Regions from separate parts of the uncultured Faecalibacterium sp. genome, predicted to be linked through region 2. Evidence: riboswitches for the same ligand, from Rfam matches in the RefSeq annotation. Region 2 holds a riboswitch; the other holds the start of a gene.
The links. A riboswitch is a leader RNA that binds a small molecule or an ion and turns the genes downstream of it on or off. The one in region 2 is predicted to bind FMN.
Positions count from the first base shown of each region.

Region 1: another riboswitch for FMN. It lies ahead of QZL71_RS01215 (ECF transporter S component); the one in region 2 lies ahead of ribD (bifunctional diaminohydroxyphosphoribosylaminopyrimidine deaminase/5-amino-6-(5-phosphoribosylamino)uracil reductase RibD).

Region 1 is NZ_FMFG01000002.1:71,277-74,685, forward strand. Features, by position in the region: gene QZL71_RS01210 (mechanosensitive ion channel family protein) at 1-999, opposite strand, end outside; FMN riboswitch at 1,168-1,287, shown strand; gene QZL71_RS01215 (ECF transporter S component) at 1,438-2,037, shown strand; gene QZL71_RS01220 (MATE family efflux transporter) at 2,164-3,409, opposite strand, start outside.
Region 2 is NZ_FMFG01000033.1:12,333-15,741, forward strand. Features, by position in the region: gene QZL71_RS10265 (bifunctional 3,4-dihydroxy-2-butanone-4-phosphate synthase/GTP cyclohydrolase II) at 1-202, opposite strand, end outside; gene QZL71_RS10270 (riboflavin synthase) at 215-856, opposite strand; gene ribD (bifunctional diaminohydroxyphosphoribosylaminopyrimidine deaminase/5-amino-6-(5-phosphoribosylamino)uracil reductase RibD) at 820-1,944, opposite strand; FMN riboswitch at 2,096-2,210, opposite strand; gene QZL71_RS10280 (resolvase) at 2,530-3,033, shown strand; gene QZL71_RS10285 (hypothetical protein) at 3,178-3,409, shown strand, end outside.

The DNA of each region.
Region 1 (3,409 bases), on a different contig from region 2:
CAGGTCGTTCTGCATCTGCAAAAATTCCGCGTAGGCGTTAGTCAGCAGGTAGGCGGAGACCAGAATGTTAATGCTGGAATCGCCAAAGTTTGCAAGCTGTACGATGTTGGTACCCTTGTTGGTGTAAGGGCTTGCGTCCAGCATGGTCTGCAAGTCTTTCATCAGCTGTTCCAGCTTCGGGCGGGTGGTGCTATAGGTGACACCCAGATTGAACTTGTAGGGCCGCATGGTGCGCAGGGCGGCGTTCTGCACGGTGGAAGAGCAGATCTTACTGTTCGTCACCACATTGATGGTTTTATCCAGCGAGCGGATGCGGGTGGAACGGAAGTTGATGTCGATCACTTCGCCTTCCACATCGCCCACAGTGATCCAGTCGCCCACCGAGAAGGGCTTGTCCAGCAGAATCACGATGCCGGAAAACAGGTTGCTGGCGCTTTCCTGTGCGGCCAGCGAGATGGTCAGACCAACCAGACCGGCACCGGCGACAATGCTGCCGATGGGAAAGCCCACTTCTTGTGCCAACGCTGCCACGCACAGCACGATCACCAGCACCTTGTAAGCGGTGTCCAGCAAAGAGCAGAGTGTTTTGTTGGAGCGGATCTCCGGGCTGCAGGAAGCCAGCAGCAGGTCGGCCAGATCCGATGCCGCATACAGGCCTTCGCAGACCAGCAGGGTCATGACAAGGCGGAAGCAGACCAACAGCAGCTTGGCAATGCCGGGAATGGCCCAGGGCAGGGAAGCTGCCGCCAGATATACGCCAACCGCAGTGCACATGCGCTGGATGGGTACCGCAAAGCTGCGCAGCAGGATGGGAGTGCCGTTAAAGTGCCACTTGCGGGCCAGCAGTGCCGGAATGCCCTTTTTGCTCAGCCAGCGGCGTACCAGCCATGCGGCAAGCAGAATGAGCAGCGCGCACCCTGCGCGCGCAGCCAGTGCAAACCAACCCTCCAGCAGCACAGAGCCAAACTCAAACGAAAGATCACGAATAGAAAAGATCATGATAACCTCCTGAATTTTATACGACCCATCTATGATACCATACCGCACCCACCCGGGCAAGAGCTTACAGAGAAGGGAGCTTGAAAGAATTACTTTGACATTTTTTGCACAAATTTTAAGATGCCCTCTTGACAAGCTGGGCCTGCCACGCTATACTTTGTGCCAGAAAGTTCGTTTCAGGGCGGGGTGAGATTCCCCACTGGCGGTAAAGTCCGCGACCACCCGCAAGGGTGCTGACCCGGTGCAACTCCGGGACCAACGGTATAGTCCGGATGCAAGAAACGGCAGGCAAATCGTTGTCTACGCGCCCTGTTGCAGTGTTTTTGTTGCAGCAGGGCGCTTTTCTATTTGTCCTTCCCGTTCCAAAAAACAAGATACGAAAAGAGCTTTCGGAACAATTTTTGTAAGGGGCATCTTACCCCGGGAAGGATCATTACCATGAAAAAAAGCACGACTCACAATCTTACTGTTGCCGCCATGCTCAGTGCGGTGGCCTTTATCCTGATGTTCATTGAGTTTCCCATTCCGATGCTCATTCCTTCCTTCGTCAAGATGGACTTTTCTGACCTGCCGGCTCTACTGGGTGCCTTTGCTCTCGGCCCGGTGTACGGTGTGGTCATCAGCTTTATGAAGAACCTGCTGCACATCGTTATCAAGGGCACTTCCACTGCATGCGTGGGCGAGCTGTGCAACTTCATGCTGGGTGCGGTTTTCTCCGCTGTGGCAGGCGTTATCTATAAGCACCACAAGAGCCGCAAGACCGCCATCATTGGTGCTATTGCAGGCGCTGCAGCCATGGCTGTGTTCAGCGTACCGTCCAACTACTTCATCACCTATCCGGCCTATGTGCAGTTCTACCACATGCCGCTGGAAGCCATCCTCGGCATGTATCAGGCCATCCTGCCTTCTGCAGACAGCCTCATCAAGTGCCTTGTCATCTTCAATATGCCCTTCACGCTGGTCAAAGGCCTGCTGGATGCAGTGCTGTGCATGCTGATCTACAAGCCGCTGTCTCCCATCCTGCACGGCAGAAAGTAACTTGTTCTCCATTTTTTCTTCTTCTCAAATCATATAACCACAGCAAAACTCCCCGGTCAGGTCCCGCAGTGCGGTTCCCGGCCGGGGAGCTGTTATTTAGAGGAAAATATATCCGCCAGCGGTCGATCAGGCTAATGCCCCTTTGTCCAGCCATCTGCCGCGTACCAGCCGCACAAGGAACAGCACACCGCGCATGGTCAGCTCAAAGCTCATGGCCATCCATACGCCCACCAGCCCAAAATGCGGAGCCAGCAGGGAAGCCAGCGTGAGCCGGATGCCCCACATGCTGACAAGGTTCAGCACAAAGCATCCCGTGCTGTCTCCGGCACCCTGCATGGCACCGCTGGCAACGATACTGGCACCGAACATCGGTTCGGCCAGTGCTTCAATGCGCAGCACCTGTGCGCCCAGCGCAATAACTGCCGCATCTGCGGTGAAAATACCCATCAGGTTTGGCGCAAAAATGTACATGCCAACACCGGTCAGCGCCATGATGCCTATGCCCATGCCGGTGCACAGCCAGGCAAAGTTTTTTGCCATATCCCGACGGTTTGCGCCCACGGCCTGCCCCACCAGTGCAAGGGATGCATCCTGAATGCCATAGCCTGCCATGTAGCACAGGCTTTCGGCGCTCACACCCAGACTGTTGGCAGCAATGGCGGTGGTGCCAAGGCCGGATACGATGCGGATGAGCAGCACCTGCGCCGAGGAAAGAACTGCACGCTCTGCGGCCAGCGGTGCGCCTACCTTCCACAGGTTCTGCAGGCAGGCTTTGGTAATGTGCCAGGAGCCGGGCTTGCGGATGCACAGCGGGCCGTCCCGCAGCAGCAGGATGGCAAGGGTCAGCACACCGCTGATAGCGGTAGCAAGGGCGGTGCCCAGTGCTGCGCCCGGTACCCCCCAGCCAAGGCCCCAGACGGTCATTGTGCGGCCAAACACCACCATCTCACGGGTGGGATTGATGAGGCAGAAGTTAAAGATCACATCCAGCACGCAGGTCAGCACGCTGATAAGGCCCGGTGTCAGGGCATCGCCGGAGGAACGCAGCATGGAGGAGTAGGTTCCCATGATCATCAAAAAGGGCAGGGAAGCCGACCAGATGGCAAAGTAGGCCGAAGCATCCGCCTGCAGGGAAGGGTCGGCGCCCAGCCATCCGGGCAGAAAACGGCTGATGCCAATGCCGAAGGCCGCAGCTGCAAGGCCCACCACAAGGTTGAAGATCATAGATTGGCGCAATACACCGCGTGCATCGTCCTGCCGGTCTGCACCCAGATACTGTGCCACCTGAATGGCAAAGGACATATATAGACCGGCCAGCATTCCATGCATGAGCCACGTGCTGGAACTGACGATGCCAATGGATGCCGTAGCA
Region 2 (3,409 bases):
GCTTCTGGACGAAAGCCTCGGACATCGGCATACAGATCAGACCTTTGCCGTGGGTCGCCATAAAGTTGACGTTTTCGGTGGTGGCAAATTCGGCAGCACAGATGAAGTCCCCCTCGTTTTCACGGTCGGGGTCATCCGTTACCAGAATGATTTTTCCTTGCTTCAGATCTTGCAAAGCTTCGGGAATGGTATTGAAGTTCATCGTAAACTCTCCTTAAAAGCCGCAGCGCAGCAGCATTTCTTTTGTGAGCGTGTTTTGCTTCGGTGTTTCTGATGGAAGCAGCCTCTCGATATATTTTCCAACAACATCGGTTTCCAAATTGACAAAATCCCCTTTGTGCCGTTGGTTCAGGTTCGTCTGACGGACGGTGTGCGGTATCGTGGACACGGAAAAGCCCGTAGGTTCCACCGCAGCCACGGTCAGGCTGATACCGTCTATTGTGATAGAGCCTTTTTCAACGACATAGCGAAGGATCGCAGAATCTGCATGAATGGTGTACCAGATAGCCGTATCGTCTTTTCGGATATTAGCAATGCGTCCGACGCCATCCACATGGCCTGCTACGATGTGTCCGCCAAAACGTCCGTTGGCCGGCATGGCACGTTCCAGATTGACAGCACTTCCAACGGTGAGCTGTGCAAGTGCAGAGCGGTTCAAGGTCTCGTGCATGACATCCGCAGCAAAGCTATCCGGGAAGAGCTGCCTGACGGTCAGACAGATGCCGTTGACGGCGATGCTGTCGCCGATCCTGGTTCCTTCCAGAACCGTTTTTGCACGAACAGTCAGTACGGCGGAATGCTGTCCCCGATTGATGGACTTTATTGTTCCGACTTCTTCCACGATTCCGGTAAACACGGGTACTCCACCTCACTTTCGATCAGGAAATCTTTGCCAAGCTGTTCCAATCGGCTGTTCTTCAGGCGGAATGCAGCATCCGGAAGCGGGACACCTGCACCCTCAATGGGTGCTTTGGCATCCCTTCCTCCGAACAGCTTCGGGGCAATGTAAGCCTGTACCTGCTGCACGATGCCGCTTTCCAGTGCAGACCAGTTCAAGGTTCCGCCGCCTTCCAGCAGAATGCTGTCGATCTGCTCCTGCCCCAGCTGTTCCATCAGTTGCAGAAGATTCACATGACCGCAATGCGCTTCCAGACAAAGGACCCGGCACCCGGCCTGTTGATATGCCGCCTGCTTCTCCGGGTCGCCGCAGCAGGTCGCAAGAATGGTCGGAACCTGTTTGGCGGTCATGACCACCTGGGATTGCAGCGGTGTCCGCAAATGTGTATCACAGATGATCCGGACGGGATCACGGCCACCCTCTATCCGGCAGGTCAGCAGTGGGTCATCTGCTAGGATGGTTCCGACTCCCACCATAATGCCGCGGAATCGGTGTCGCTGCCGTTGAACATGATTCCGGGCAATTTCCCCGGTGATCCATTTGGAAGCGCCTGTGTATGTGGCGATTTTTCCGTCCATCGTCATGGCGTATTTCATGGAAACGAAGGGGCGTTTTGTGGTGATATAGTGGAAGAACACCTTGTTCAGCGCATCGCATTCCTTTTGCAGAACATTTTCGGTCACATCTATGCCGTGTGCGCGCAGGATTGCAATTCCTTTTCCAGCCACCAGCGGATTCGGGTCAGCAGAACCCACGACCACCCGGTGAATGCCCGCGTCCAGAATCGCATCCACGCAGGGCGGCTGCTTTCCGTAATGGCAGCACGGCTCCAATGTCACATACAGGGTCGCTCCCTGCGGATCTTCGGTGCAGGATGCCAGCGCATTGCGCTCCGCATGAGCCTGACCGTATCTCTGGTGCCAGCCCTGTCCGATGATCCTGCCCTCTTTTACGACCACGGCACCCACCATCGGGTTGGGAGATGTCCATCCGCAACCCTTTTTTGCAAGCTGCAAAGCCAGACGCATATACTCTTTGTCGTTCATCGTGTCGCCTCCAAAAGAAAAAGCCCTGAACAAAAACGTTCAGGGCAAGCCGAAAAGACACAAGGGATCCTTGTGCAAAAAAGAAAGCTCCAGAATGCAAACGCATCCCAGAGCAGCCTCCACAAGCGCAGAACCGTGCGGGCTCTGCGCTTGGTATCTTCTTTCATCCAGACTGTACTGTCGGCTTCGGAGTTTCACCGAATCATGCCTTACGGCTCGTGGGCTGTACCACCGGTAGGGAATCGCACCCTGCCCTGAAGATTTCTGATTCAATTACAGCGGCATTATAGCACGGCTCCTTTCGGATTGCAAGGGCATTCTGCAAACCGGGACGAAACCGGGATGAAGCGAATCGCTACAACAATAAAATCACATCGTCCGTAGGACAATGTGAACGGAGAATCCAAAGGGGCGCGGGTCGCCAGTGGCAACCTCAAAATGCGTTGCATTTTGAAGCGCTTGACCGAGCCGACAGGCGAGAGCAGCGCCCTTTGGCACACGACTTTGCTTGCAAAGTCTATTCCGAACAAGACGGTACGAACGGGAGGTGCTGGAAATGGCAGCAGAAAAGATCAAGGTCTACACATGAAGGTAGATACCACTGCCATTGAGCAGGAAATCGCCGCCTATGAGAAGCAGCTACGGCAGCACTACTCCACAAAATCCCGGCTTATGGAGGAGATCGACAGCCTTGACCCGGACGACCGGCACTTTATCGCCCGGAAATCCGACCTTGACGACCGCCTTTATAAGATGTACGATAAAATCGAAGAGGTGGAAAATGAACTGATGGATGCCCGGGCAAAGAAGCAGGCCATTGAAGCCGACAAAATCACAGGCGACAACATCTATAAGATCCTGATTTGCTTCGACAAGCTCTATGCCACCATGACCGAGGCGGAACGCCGCAGACTGGTGGAGATTTTGATTGATGAGGTGCAGATCTACCCGGAACGCCAGCCTAATGGACAGTGGCTGAAGTCCGTCCGGTTCAAGCTGCCCATCATCGACCATGACCTTGAATTGAGTTTGGACAATAAGGATCGTGTCGAGGTCGTGTGTTCGATGGTTAGATTCAAAAAGCATTGATCTAATGTGAAGTAGGGTGAACCGTTTTATGGATTCTGTTACACAGCGTATAAAAATGATCCGGCAATATGAAGGAAAATAAGAAGACCTGTGCGGTCTGGTGAAAAATAACAACACAAATAGTACAGAGAAAAGGAGCATCCCATGAACGCAAATATCAATTATGATGAGATCCCGGATACCAGTGCCGTGCAGGAGGACCTGCTTGCGGCGCTGAGCAGCCAGCATGTGACCGTGCACACGAATGAGGAGCCGGACTTCGACTACATGGAAAACGGGGATGTGGCTTTTGTGGTCAAGAACCCGCACAATGATGAGAATTTGCTCATTGAACTGGGCGGCGAGTTCTCGGTGTTCTTCGGCCTGTGGCATGGGC